Regions from separate parts of the Cohnella herbarum genome, predicted to be linked through region 2. Evidence: riboswitches for the same ligand, from Rfam matches in the RefSeq annotation. Region 2 holds a riboswitch; each other region holds the start of a gene.
The links. Region 2 has a riboswitch for cyclic di-AMP ahead of HH215_RS13640 (TrkH family potassium uptake protein). Riboswitches for the same ligand answer to the same signal wherever they lie in the genome.
Positions count from the first base shown of each region.

Region 1: another riboswitch for cyclic di-AMP. It lies ahead of HH215_RS31825 (C40 family peptidase); the one in region 2 lies ahead of HH215_RS13640 (TrkH family potassium uptake protein).
Region 3: another riboswitch for cyclic di-AMP. It lies ahead of HH215_RS25335 (C40 family peptidase); the one in region 2 lies ahead of HH215_RS13640 (TrkH family potassium uptake protein).

Region 1 is NZ_CP051680.1:7,569,965-7,574,164, forward strand. It holds tRNA gene HH215_RS31800 (tRNA-Glu) at 89-163, shown strand; tRNA gene HH215_RS31805 (tRNA-Lys) at 167-242, shown strand; tRNA gene HH215_RS31810 (tRNA-Leu) at 294-379, shown strand; gene HH215_RS31815 (hypothetical protein) at 543-1,070, shown strand; gene HH215_RS31820 (helix-turn-helix domain-containing protein) at 1,233-2,123, shown strand; cyclic di-AMP (ydaO/yuaA leader) riboswitch at 2,254-2,389, shown strand; gene HH215_RS31825 (C40 family peptidase) at 2,393-2,899, shown strand; gene HH215_RS31830 (discoidin domain-containing protein) at 3,160-4,200, shown strand, end outside.
Region 2 is NZ_CP051680.1:3,085,382-3,089,581, reverse strand. It holds gene HH215_RS13645 (CPBP family intramembrane glutamic endopeptidase) at 1-1,453, opposite strand, end outside; cyclic di-AMP (ydaO/yuaA leader) riboswitch at 1,733-1,914, shown strand; gene HH215_RS13640 (TrkH family potassium uptake protein) at 2,042-3,382, shown strand; gene HH215_RS13635 (TrkH family potassium uptake protein) at 3,396-4,200, shown strand, end outside.
Region 3 is NZ_CP051680.1:5,939,861-5,944,060, forward strand. It holds gene HH215_RS25330 (helix-turn-helix domain-containing protein) at 87-938, shown strand; gene HH215_RS25335 (C40 family peptidase) at 1,055-1,549, opposite strand; cyclic di-AMP (ydaO/yuaA leader) riboswitch at 1,554-1,694, opposite strand; gene HH215_RS25340 (hypothetical protein) at 1,904-2,719, opposite strand; gene HH215_RS25345 (M1 family metallopeptidase) at 2,732-4,200, opposite strand, start outside.

The DNA.
Region 1 (4,200 bases), 3.9 Mb from region 2:
ATGCTTGCACTCGCCATCCGATTCGGATATAATCATATTTGTCGTCTGAAACGGGTAACGCGAAATTACGAAATCGCAGACCGGAAATGGCCCCTTGGTCAAGCGGTTAAGACACCTCCCTTTCACGGAGGTAACAGGGGTTCGAATCCCCTAGGGGTCACCATGCGAGCCATTAGCTCAGTTGGTAGAGCACCTGACTTTTAATCAGGGTGTCGAAGGTTCGAGTCCTTCATGGCTCACCATTTATTTGCTCCGTAAGGCGTAAGCCGAATCGGGCGACAATTCAATAGTATGCGGTCGTGGCGGAATGGCAGACGCACCAGCTTGAGGGGCTGGCGGGAGCAATCTCGTGGAGGTTCGAGTCCTCTCGACCGCACCATACTTAATAAGTTCGAATCCCTGGTTGCCCGGGGATTTTTTTATTGTTCTTTTTCGGTATCGGAAAATAACGAGGGGTTCTTGCTTGGGCGGATATTAGATATTGCTACCAACTTCCTCTCCATACGTATTGTAGAGAAAAACGACGAGAGGTGGACGGGTGAGTGATGGCGAAAAGTAAAATAAAGACGACTATTCTAGCATTGCTTCTTCTGCTTCTCCTTGCGGCATGCGGCAATGCGGCCCCGACGGTGGAAGAAGCGCGAAGCGAATTGGAAACGGCGCTCGGCGAAATGAGAGATTGGGCAGGCCGGCAAGTGGACTCTTTGGACGGAGTGAACGAACGCGTCGCGGCATCAACCAAAGATATCGTTTCCTTATTCGGAGAATTGGACTATAAGCTGTCGTTCCGCGAAAATGGCATCGGGTTCACCAATTCGAACGGAGTCGAGGGAGTCGTCGGGATTCAAGGCAACCGGCTTGTGCTCGATGTAACGTACCCGGGCGGCAATGCAGAAGCCGTACACGCGGTTAACCGAGTCTTGACCGTGTTCTCCGGTAATAGCTGGGCAGAGGATCGGCTAACGGCGATTACGAACGGGAACGAGCCTCAAACGGTTCAACTGGATAACGGTTGGATCGAGACGGATGGGGAACTCGTCTATGTACACTTGGAAAACGCCATATTCTAAATAAGCGCACGCAACGATCTTTTCTCGGGATTGCACCGGGGAAGGATCGTTTTTTGCTTCAATAGGTTAGGTTTTTAGGAGTAGATGGAAAAGGAAGAATCGTCCTCATTGTCGAAAAGAAAGGTAGAAGTAAGAGTCAACCTAGAGGGGCGGCGCGGGGTTATGACGAAGAAACTGCATTACCTCGATCCTTCCGAGACGCTGGAGGACTTGCAGGAGTTTTATTTTCCGCCGTACATTACTTTAGCCCACATGTTCCACGCGCCGGAGGAGTGGTCGCTGAAACCGAGGGTCTTAAAGCAATATCAGCTTCAATACGTGGTGGAAGGTTATGCGGAGTACGTCATTGGCGGAATCCGGTATCATACGTCCAAGGGGGATTTGCTGTTCCAAGGCCCGGGAGAGGCGCATTACGTGAATACCGTTCCGGGGAAGCCGTATGTGTGCGTTTCGATTGTTTTTCATTTCGGGAGCGCGGAATTTCCGTTGCAGGATCTACTCGCGTTCGGCAGATCGGAAGCGGAGACTCCCCACGACATGGGGAATTATTCGGATCACTCGCTGGAAAATCGCCTATCGGAGCTCGTTCATTATTATCGTCAGCCGGGAACGTTGGCTAAGGTGAGATGTCAGCAGCTGCTCATGGGAATATTGCTCGCTTTATCCGAGGCGCGCCGCTCCAACGAGGCTGCTTCGGCGGTCAAAGAGTCTTCAGGAAGCGCCAAGCTCGTGCTCATCCGCAACTACATCGACAGTCGCCTGAGAAGCGGTTTCCGACATGAAGAATTAGAGCGACTGACCGGTTGGAGCCGTAATTACGTTATTACTCAGTTTAAGCAAGCCTTCGGCATGTCGCCGCTTCAATATTTGGTATGGATACGGCTGGAGAAGGCGAAGGGTCTGGCTCTCCAATCGGGGATGTCGTTTAGCGAGATCGCATCGGAAGTGGGGTATTCGGATATTCACGCGTTCGGGAAAATGTTCAAGCGGAAGACGGGGATGAACTTGAGCCAATTCGTCGCGACTTTGTATCGGGACACGCCTGACAGATAAGCGATCCGGTCCTCTATTCGTCCTCGCATTTACGGTGTAATTGGATCCGTAACGTATGAGAGGATTCTAATCTTTGGGAAGCAGGATTTACCGCATTTTTTTTGAATTTATATTACATAATGTAATTTAATATCTATTTATGCCGAATTCTCGATTGGAGAAACGGGAGAACCAAGTTGGGTGAATTAATCCTGCTGTCAAGGGATTATAGGGAACCTTCAACCGAACCCTTAAGCTAACCTCGTAGGCACCGAAGGAGAGTAGCAACATTGAAGAAGTTTGTCTTATCGTTGTTTAGCTTCGTCTTGGTTATTGCTTTTAGCGGGGGAAGCGTTTTCGCATCGCAGAACGATTTGAACAAAGCAATAGATGAAGTCGTAGGAACTCCTTACAAATGGGGGGGAACGACGACTAGCGGATTCGATTGCTCGGGATTTATTTTGTACATTTTTAATCAATATGAGACGAAGCTGCCTAGAACGTCTAGTTCCCAATCCAAAATCGGAGAGAAAGTCGAGAAAGACGATCTTCGTCTTGGGGACCTCGTATTTTTCAACACGAGCGGCAAAGGGGTTTCTCATGCGGGAATATATGTAGGCGACGGACAATTCGCCCACTCGTCGAGCAGCAAAGGCGTGCGGATTAGTAAGTTGTCGGATAAATACTACGCTAAGAGATATGTAACGGCTAGAAGAGTCGTCTCCGGCGAGAACTACGCGGATATGATCAATGAGGGTCACGAGAGCGAAGATGATTCTCAAGTGTTGGAAGAGTAGGCTGCGCGAGCGAAGTGATAAAACAATAATCACCCAACCACCCAATCCCCAGCAGAAGGGGATTGGGTGGTTTTTTTGGTTTTTAAATTATTGGCGACAACTCGAGAAAAAGATAGTTCTATCGCGATGTATTTCGTAACATCACCTAATTGGATTGAGAAAGGGAAATATTTACGCTGATATAGCAAGCTACCTTAAAAGGGGAAGGAGAAGAACGAGGAAGGAAAGCAAGCGAAAACCAAATTCGAGGAGGAAGGATTATGAGAAAAAAGCCTTTCGTTCAATTGCTTGCCTTAGCATTGCTATTCGTTGCAATCTTCCCGGCCGGCGGAGCAACGGTATCGGCGGATGAACCGCTGAACGTCTTCGTATTACCCATTCAAGGACAGACGGAGGTTTCCATTGAGAACGTACAGACCAAGTACCCTGATGTCGCATGGAGCACTTTGGATCGGCTCTATATTCCAGCCGGTAAATACAGGTATATCACGATCCGGAATTTGCCGCAGCGAAGCGCCAGTGATCCGTTAGTCATCACAAATTACGGAGGGCAGGTCCTCATTAACGAACAGGAGAGGCCGATGAATCAACGCCATGGTTATTCGCTGTGGCTTAGCGGTGGATCGAATTGGGTTCTGACCGGAGAATACGATCCGGTTCAACAGACGGGGCATCCGAGTTACGTTGGACATAAGAACGGAGGATACGGGGACTCGGAGGGCAGATATGGGATCGAAGTGACTCACACGAGGGATAGCGCCCTCAAGGTCGACAGCGCAACCGGCTTCGAGCTCTCGTATGTAGAGGTCGGGCATGCCGGATTTGCCGGACTCTTGATTAAGTCCGATAATCAGCCGCTTGCTAATATGGATGACGTTAAAATCCATGATCTGTACATTCACGATAACGAATCGGAAGGCGCGTATATCGGCAATACGAGCAAGGACTCGAACGCGCAGCACAAGTTTACGAATCTCCAATTCTATAATAACCGGATCGTCCGTTCCGGCACGGAAGGGCTGCAGCTTAGTCATTTAGGCGACGGGGCGGAAATCCATCACAACGTTATCCTGTTCAGCGCCCTCGACTGGAAGGATCCTTTCCAAATCTGGCAGGACGGAGCGTTCCAACTAACGGCCAGGGATGGCGATATCGACATCCATCATAATATCGTGATCGGAAGCGGCGGCGACCTGTTCAACGTGCATTTCCTTGCTAGGACGGCATCGCCCGGAAGCGAAATTCCCGCCCAAGGAGAAGTCTACGTTCACGATAACTACTTCTCTCATAGCAGAAGCTTT
Region 2 (4,200 bases):
TCGCGTATCCGACATGACCGAGCGCCCAGATCAAACCCGGAGGAACGATGGCAATCGTCGTCAGAACGACCGCGGTTTTGTTCGATGGTTCGCGGCCAAGCAACTTCCTCGCACCGGCAACAAACCAATTGCGGAATACGCCGATCCCGAACAACCGGCTTTGCAACTCCTCCGAAATACCGGCGCACCAAGCCAGTAGGGGAAGAAGCAAAGGAATGCTCATATTGTACATCGATTGCGTCGCGTCCGAGGAAGCGAACGAGCCTAAGGTTTGTTCGAGAATAAGCAAGATGAGCGATTGCGCCCCGAGCAGGATAAAGGCGAGGAAATACCCTTCTCTCACGCTCTTCAGTATCGCAGCTCCGTAACCGGGCTCTTTCCATCTCGGCCATAAGGAACGTCCCATCGATTTCCACAAGCCGTCCCCCCCGACCGCGGAGAAGTAAGTCAGCAAGGCCATGGCCGCAAACGTAACCAGGTTGACGATGAGGTTAACATTATCCCCGATACTTGCGCCGGCGTCCCAAGATTCTGCGCGCAAACCAGGAATCCTGTTAAATGTTAAGCCAGCATGGAGCACGAAGAACGCGATCGACAGGAAGATGCCCCTACGGTAGGAAGTATGGCCGCCATGGGTTCCCGTGTACACGATGGCAAGGATGAACAGGATGATCTGAGGCAGGAAAAATCCGAACATGGAAAGATTGATCGACCACTTTTCTTGGTTCTCGATATAATCGAGGAAAGACGAGGGGAGATCTACGCCATAAGTTGCTGACCCGCCTCGCCATTCGGGGAAGGACGAGTGCAGAGCGCTATATCCTGGCGGCATGTCGACTTTAAGCCATAATTTGGCTTCACCGATGTCGCCTTTTGTTGAAACGAACTTAAGAGTTCCGTACTTGACCGGTTGATCGTCCCACTTCCACTCTTCGGGATTAACGCCCCAGAATGACGCGTATTGTAACGCTTTTGCCGCAAGCTGAGTTCCGCTCTCCTTGTCTCCGGCGGACTCGATCGATTGAGCAGGCTTATCGCCATAGTGCTCCCATGCGACCAAACTCCCGGTTTCCATGTTCAGGAATAGCAGAAGTCTGCCGATATCTTCGCGAAGATGCAGTTCAACCGCGTATGTATCGGTAGGAGTACCCGAGGACCATTGTTTGTCGTAGTCGGTAAAAAAATCGTTTTTGGAAAAGTAACCGGTGGCATCGCTATTGGTCAGATGCGTAACCGTCGTTTTCTGCAACTGATCCGATGGAATACCGAATTTTTCCTCCGCCCAGTTCAGCGCTTTCGCTTCGGCTTGGGATCTCGTCATCACATTTTGAACATCGGTTGCAAACAATTGCCCCGTTACGGGGAATACTTGAATGAACAAAAAAATAATCATACCGATCGTGGCAGTCCAAATCCATCGCTTATCCATCGAGGATGGAGCAAATCCAGTCAAATCGCATACCTCCTAAGTGCAATAAAGGCTCAAGTAAACGCATACAGCACCTTAAAGCTAGTAAACGCCGTGGTTTTCATCAAGTATCTCTCATTTTCGATGAAAATGAAAGCAAAGAGAACGATAATCACTGTCCGGGGGCATAACCATGCGGAAGCCATCGTAAAAATCGTTCAAACGGGTCGGTTTGGGCTCATTTAGACGTTGTCCCCCTTTGTCGGAAAGAATATAATTCGATGGTACGTTCTGAAAACCCGACTTTTTGAACCCTTCAACCAACTAAATAGCTAGCCGAATTTCTTAAAGAAGAAAACGGGGGAACCAACCGTTCATGGGTACAAGTTTAATTGTATTCGACGAACCCGGGGTGAATTCCATCCGCGCGATAAGTGCGGTAGATAGGGCGGCCTGTTCGAGCCCGAATCCGACAGCTAACCTCGTAGGCTATATGACGAACAGGACTCGCGTGCGATCGATCAAGCACTGGGAATCCAGTGCTTTTTTTGTTGCGCACAGCCCGCGTATTTTTCGCAATAACCGCCTTGCCCTATGCATGACCTTGAATATCCGTATGAGGTGACTTCTTTGATTAAGAAAGCCGTTCGATGGTTCAGCGCATCGCCGCCGAGAACATTGTTGTTAGGATTTTCCTTCATTATTTTCCTTGGCGCGCTGCTGTTAAGTTTGCCTATTTCTTCCGTTAGCGGACAAACGATGTCTTTCATTGACGCCTTGTTTACTTCCACGTCAGCGACTTGCGTAACGGGATTAGTCTTATTCGATACCGGAGCTTACTTTTCCACGTTCGGGCATTGGGTCATTCTGCTGCTTATCCAAATCGGCGGAATCGGCTTTATGACGATGGCAACGTTGTTCGCGCTGATCCTGAGAAGAAGGATTTCGCTTAAGGAAAGACTTATTTTGCAAGAATCGCTTAATCAAGGCAGCATCGAAGGACTCGTTAGGCTTGTCCGAAAAGTAATATTTTATGCCTTGGCCCTTGAGACGGTAGGCGCGATATTGTATACGATCCGTTTCTCGATCGATATGCCCTTAGGGCGCGCGATGTATCATGGAGTATTCCATTCGATTTCAATTTTCAATAATGCCGGTTTCGACTTGTCGGGCGACTTTACCAGTTTCTCCAAATACTCATCCGATCTCTATATGAATATCGTTTCGATGGGATTGATTATTCTCGGCGGTTTCGGCTTTATCGTCCTTGCGGATTTGTTCGACTGGAAGAAGAAATGGAAATTCTCCTTACATACGAAGGTCGTTCTTAGCGTGTCGGCCGCATTGATCGTAGTTGGGGCGTTGATCATTCTGATCTTCGAATTTACGAACAGTCGGTCGATCGGGGAGGAAGGGTTCGGACAGAAAGTGCTTATGTCGTTCTTCCAATCCGTGACGACGCGGTCCGGGGGAGTTACGACGGTAGATATTACCGAGTTTCGTCAAGCGACGCAATTTTTCATTATTATCTTGATGTTTATCGGCGCTTCCCCGGGCTCTACGGGCGGAGGAATCAAGACGACGACTTTCGCCGTGCTGGTAGGTGCCGTGCTCGCTATGATTCGGGGGAAAGAAGACGTCGTATTGTTCCGTCTTCGATTGGCGCAAGAACGTGTATACAAGGCCGTAACGGTAACGCTGTTCTGTATCGGAATCGTATTGTTAGGCACGCTAGTGCTTTCCACGACGGAAGACGCGGCATTCCTGAAAATTTTGTTCGAAGCGACTTCGGCATTCGGTACGGTCGGTTTATCGATGGGTCTTACCGGTGACTTAACGTTAGCAGGGAAATTAACGATCATATTCCTCATGTTCATTGGCCGCTTAGGTCCGCTGACCTTGACGTACGCCCTAGGTCCGAAACCGGGTCGCGTACTTTACCGTCATGCGGAAGGTAAAATCATTATCGGATGACGGGGTGGTCGATGTGGTACGGAAATGGTTTAGTTCGCTCATAGCTTCCCCGCCCAGACTTCTCGTGTTGGGATTCGCAATGATTATATTGCTCGGCGCGGGATTGCTGATGCTGCCCTTCTCGCACACCCAAGACTCCGCTCCCCGGTTCATCGATGCGCTGTTTACGGCAACGTCGGCGACCTGCGTCACCGGACTTGTCGTGGTCGACACCGGGACGTACTGGACAACGGCCGGTCAACTCATCATATTGACTATGATACAGGTCGGCGGATTAGGATTTATGACGATGGCAACGTTGTTCGCGATTATTCTTAAACGCCGGATTTCACTGAAGGAAAGGCTTGTTCTGCAAGAATCGTTAAACCAGACGAGTATCGAAGGCATCATACGTTTAGTCCGTAAGGTAGTCGTTTACGCTTTAACGATCGAGCTTGTCGGAGCAATTCTGTTCACTGCGCGTTTCCTGTTCGATATGCCCGTTGGAGAGGCCATGTATAAAGGCGCGTTTCATGCGGTGTCTTTCTTCAACAATGCGGGGTTCGACATTATGGGGGACTATCGGAGTCTCGTAGATTATGTAGGAGATCCTTTGGTTAATATCGTAACGATGCTGTTGATCATTCTAGGCGGACTCGGTTTCGTCGTCTTATCGGACTTGGTCGACTTTCGTAATATGAAACGTAAATTATCGCTTCATTCCAAAGTCGTGCTCAGCATGTCCGGTATTCTGATCGTAACGGGAGCGGCGCTTATTCTCATCTTCGAGTACACGAACGGCAAAACGTTCGCTCCTCTCGGCTTCGGAGAGAAGCTGC
Region 3 (4,200 bases), 2.9 Mb from region 2:
TTAATTTTTCTTGTTTTATAACGTTATTTTAAAATAAATCATGATATCGTTTGAACGTAATTGACATTATTATCGGGAGGTCGAAGATGGAAATCAGATACTGCGGAGCAGGGACGATATCGCAGTCGGCCGAAGCGCCGGGAGGAGGCATGCATCCATCGTGTTATGAAATTCTTTATATTACCGGAGGAAAGGTCAAGTTCAAGTGGCGAGGAAACGTCTGCGAGGCGGAAGCGCCGGCCGTGTTCATTCTACCCAACTCTACCCCGCATGAGCTGGAGAGCTTGGCAGCCGAAGCCAAATTCCGATTTCTGGAACTCGAGGATCCGGAAGAGTTCCCGTTCTCCAACGAGCAAGTGGATGATTGGAATTTCATGCAAGCCCGCAAGGATATCTATTCTAAAATCGTGCTCGCGTCTTCGGTCATTCAGTCGCTAGACTTCGTCTATCATCTCCAATCGACGGGTCTTGCCGAACAAGACTCGAATCTCGGAGAAGTATGCTTGCTTGAAATTCGGAAGACGTATAAGCTGATCGCCCATATTCTGGGGGCGTCAGGGGGCGGAAACGTCGCGGTCGATCGCAAGATCAAGCACAAATCCCGCGCCGCGGTCGACTTGCTGATCGATTATTTGGATTGGCGGTACAAAGAGAACGTTACGTTGGAGACGCTTGCGGAAATCGTCGCCCTGGATCCCTCTTATCTCGTGAGGCTGTTCAAGAAACATATGAACATGACGCCGTTCGAATATCTCAGGGATCTTCGCCTTAGAGCCGCGGCCAGTTATTTGTCCGGAAGCGATATGCCGATCAGCTCCATCGTTCAGGAGACGGGATTTAACAGCGTTCATCATTTTACGAGGCTGTTCAAGAGTCATTACGGTCAAAGTCCCGCCGAATGGCGCAAGCAGTTGAAATCGCAGGAGCTTATGGCGTGAGGGAGGGGATGCCGATGAGAAGAACATGGATGATTTGGATATAGGTATAAAACAAAGAGGCTGTCTCAACGGTCAATGAAGACCTGCCGAGTCAGCCTCTTACTATAATGCGAATGTTACTGCGCTGCAGCTACCTCTGCGACTTGCTCGGTAGCCACTTTCTCGTACGTTCCATCGCTCATGACGCGACGGGCGCCGAGATAACGCTTGGCGTAGTAAGATTCATCCAAGGATGTAATCGTAACGCCTTTGGATGCCGCATGGGCAAATTTGTTGTTGCCAACGTAAATCCCGACATGAGAGACGCCGCTGCCGCTCGTATTGAAGAATACGAGATCGCCTGCGCGAAGTTCATCGTCGGCAATTTTGGTTGCCTTTTCCCAGCTGAACATATCCCGCGAAGAACGGGGCAAATCGATGCCGAGTTCGTTGAAGACGTACCCCGTAAAGCCGGAGCAGTCGAATCCGCTCGTTGTCGTTCCGCCGTACTTGTAGTCAGTTCCGATGAGCGGTGCAACCGATTTGTCTAGCTTGGAGTCTGCGAATGCGCTGCCTACCTGGAAAGCTAGGAGTACTGCTAAGGAAAACATGAACATAGACACTTTGCGCAAAACCGGTGACTCCTTCCAATGCCTACGAGGTTAGCTGGAGGGTTCGGTAGAAGGTTCCCCTATGGCTCGTATGAAGCAAAGCCAATTCACCCGTGTTGATGGTTCCCCCGTTCCCCGTTGTGCGGGAACTCGGCAATTTTTGATTACTTAGACTTATATATTCGGGTTTCGTGACGAATTTCCTGCATCTGCTAAATGAGAATTCCTTAATCTGGAGTGAAAAACTCGGGATTGATCTCCTCCTTTAGTCTCAATTTATCCCGCCGATAATAACGCCAAACCCCGGCCGCGGCCTCGAAAGGCGCAACCGGGGAATGTCCCGTGTCATCTATTGTCGAAGGGGACAAGAGGGGCTTACGACTTCGTATTGCACCATACTTGATACTGCGAAGCGGAAGTCCACAGCTTAAGCAAGGCGCGAACGAAGTGGAAAGCTTGGTGCAGCGCTACGGCGAGAAAGCCTGACCAGAGGAAGGATACGGCCCATGCCGTCGCGGACACTGCCAATCCGATGCCGAGCAAGATGAAGGTAATTCCCAGAAGAGGGAACGCCCGGCGAAGCGCCAAACTCAGGCCCTTAAAGATTCCTTCCCGCGAAACCGCCCCGAACTGCATGAATTGAAACAGCAGATGAACAATAAATCCGAACGCCAGCCACGCGGCGGCATAGGGTAGCATTTCCTGAAGCCAAGCGGATAAGGAGGGCTCCGAGAGAAACCGATCTTCGGCTAACGGCAGCAGCCATGCGGCGGGTAGCAGAATGAGCCCGTTCTCTATCCAGTAGAGCAGCGTTACCGGCTTCCAAGTCCTTCGCATTCCGGACAATACGCGGGTTCCTTCTCCTTCCAGGGCGTGGTGGAAGGAGTAATAAACGCCGGCGTTGAGCAGGGGCGTGAGAACCATCCGCATGAGCAGCAGCCCGCCTAACATCCAGAGAACCTCGTTCACGAGATCGGTCTTGAGCAGGCGGAATTGAGCTTCGATGAGGAACAGATGGGTCGCGTCGGAGTTTGGATGATCCGCGGGGTAACGGGCTAACACCGGCGTTACGACCGAATCGACGAACCGGTAAAGGAAAAATCCCCACAACAAGCGATAGAGAAATAGGAGAACCAATACATACTTATGCCGAACGGTCATGTCCCATCCCATTTTTAATAATCGACGCATCCCTTAGTCACCTCACCACACCATTGTTCCGAACAGTCCTTCGATGATTTGAGTTATGCCGGTCGCTATTCGCGAGCGTTCCTGTTGGGGGACTTCGGCCTTGAGATAGTTGTTATATCTGCGGTTATCGAGAACGACGTTCATGCTAGGATCGATGGCCGCGTAAGTTAACGGCGTAGCGGAAAAGAGCTGTAACTGGACGTGGGTCTGCACGCCGTCCCATTTTTTGCGAATGGATTGCCCGTCTTGGAACTTGAGCCAGATCGAGACCGGCTGCGGGCTGCCGCCGTATCGCTTCAGAAGCACGAGGCTTTCGTAACCTTCGCTAGTCTTGCGCGTGTTGATGTTATCGATCGCGTAATCGGTCATCTCTCCATGCTGGACGTAGGCTTGGAAGAAGTCGGTCCACTTCGTCTTCGTTACGGATTCCACGACCTTCTGGAAGTCCGAGGAAGAAGGGTGCTTGAATTTGTAATTCTGAAAATAAGTCCGCAAAATCTTGCTCATCGTTTTGTCGCCGACTTGACGCTCCAAGGAAGAAAGTACGAGCTTGCCGCGCAAGTAGACGTTCTCGGCGTACCTATCCGAGGAACTATAGCGCCAAGAGGACTGATGAAGCGGCTCCGGATGGGTCATATAGCTGGCTTCGATCGGCAGATTGGGAACGACGCCATAGATGCTGGCCATCAATTTATCTTCGGTATACGAAGTAAAGCCTTCGTCGAGCCAAGCTTCTTCGAATTCATTGGAGGCAACCAGCCCGTACCAGTACTGATGGGCGATCTCGTGGACTAGCGTGCGCTCCAGATCGTATCCGGGATTGTCGTCCCGCGCGGCCGCGGCGGTAACGAGCGTCGGATACTCCATGCCTCCGGCTCCATTGCCGTCCTTCGGAGGAACGACGATGGATAACGTGGAGTATGGATATTCTCCATACCATTGTCCAAGCTTGGCTAGGGCGGATTTCGCCGCATGCATGTAACGATCCTTCAAGTCCTTGTGGAGCGGGTCAAGGAATAGCTTGATCCGCACGCCGGGAACCCCGGGGGAAGAGAAGGAGTCTTCCACGTACTCGAATACGGGAGAGGCGGACCAAGCGAAGTCATGGACGTCGTCGGCGTAAAATTGGAAGCTTTTGCGTCCGCCGGATAGGACGGGCGCCTTCGTTTGGAAACCCGTCGCCGCAATCTTATAGGTTTCGGGAACATCGATGCGGACGCTGTAGATACCGAAGTCCGAGTAGAATTCCGAATTGCCGTGGTATTGATGCAAATTCCAGCCTTCGGTCGTTCGCCCCCGCATGCCGACCGTCTCGTACACGGCGACTTTCGGGAACCATTGTCCCGCCATGACGAAATCGCCGGCTTTGCCCATTCTCGCGAATACATCCGGAAGCTTAACGGTGAAGTTCATTCGCAACGTGATGCTGGATCCGGGATTAAGCGGCTCCGGCAGTCGGAAGGAAACCAACGTCCGGTCGC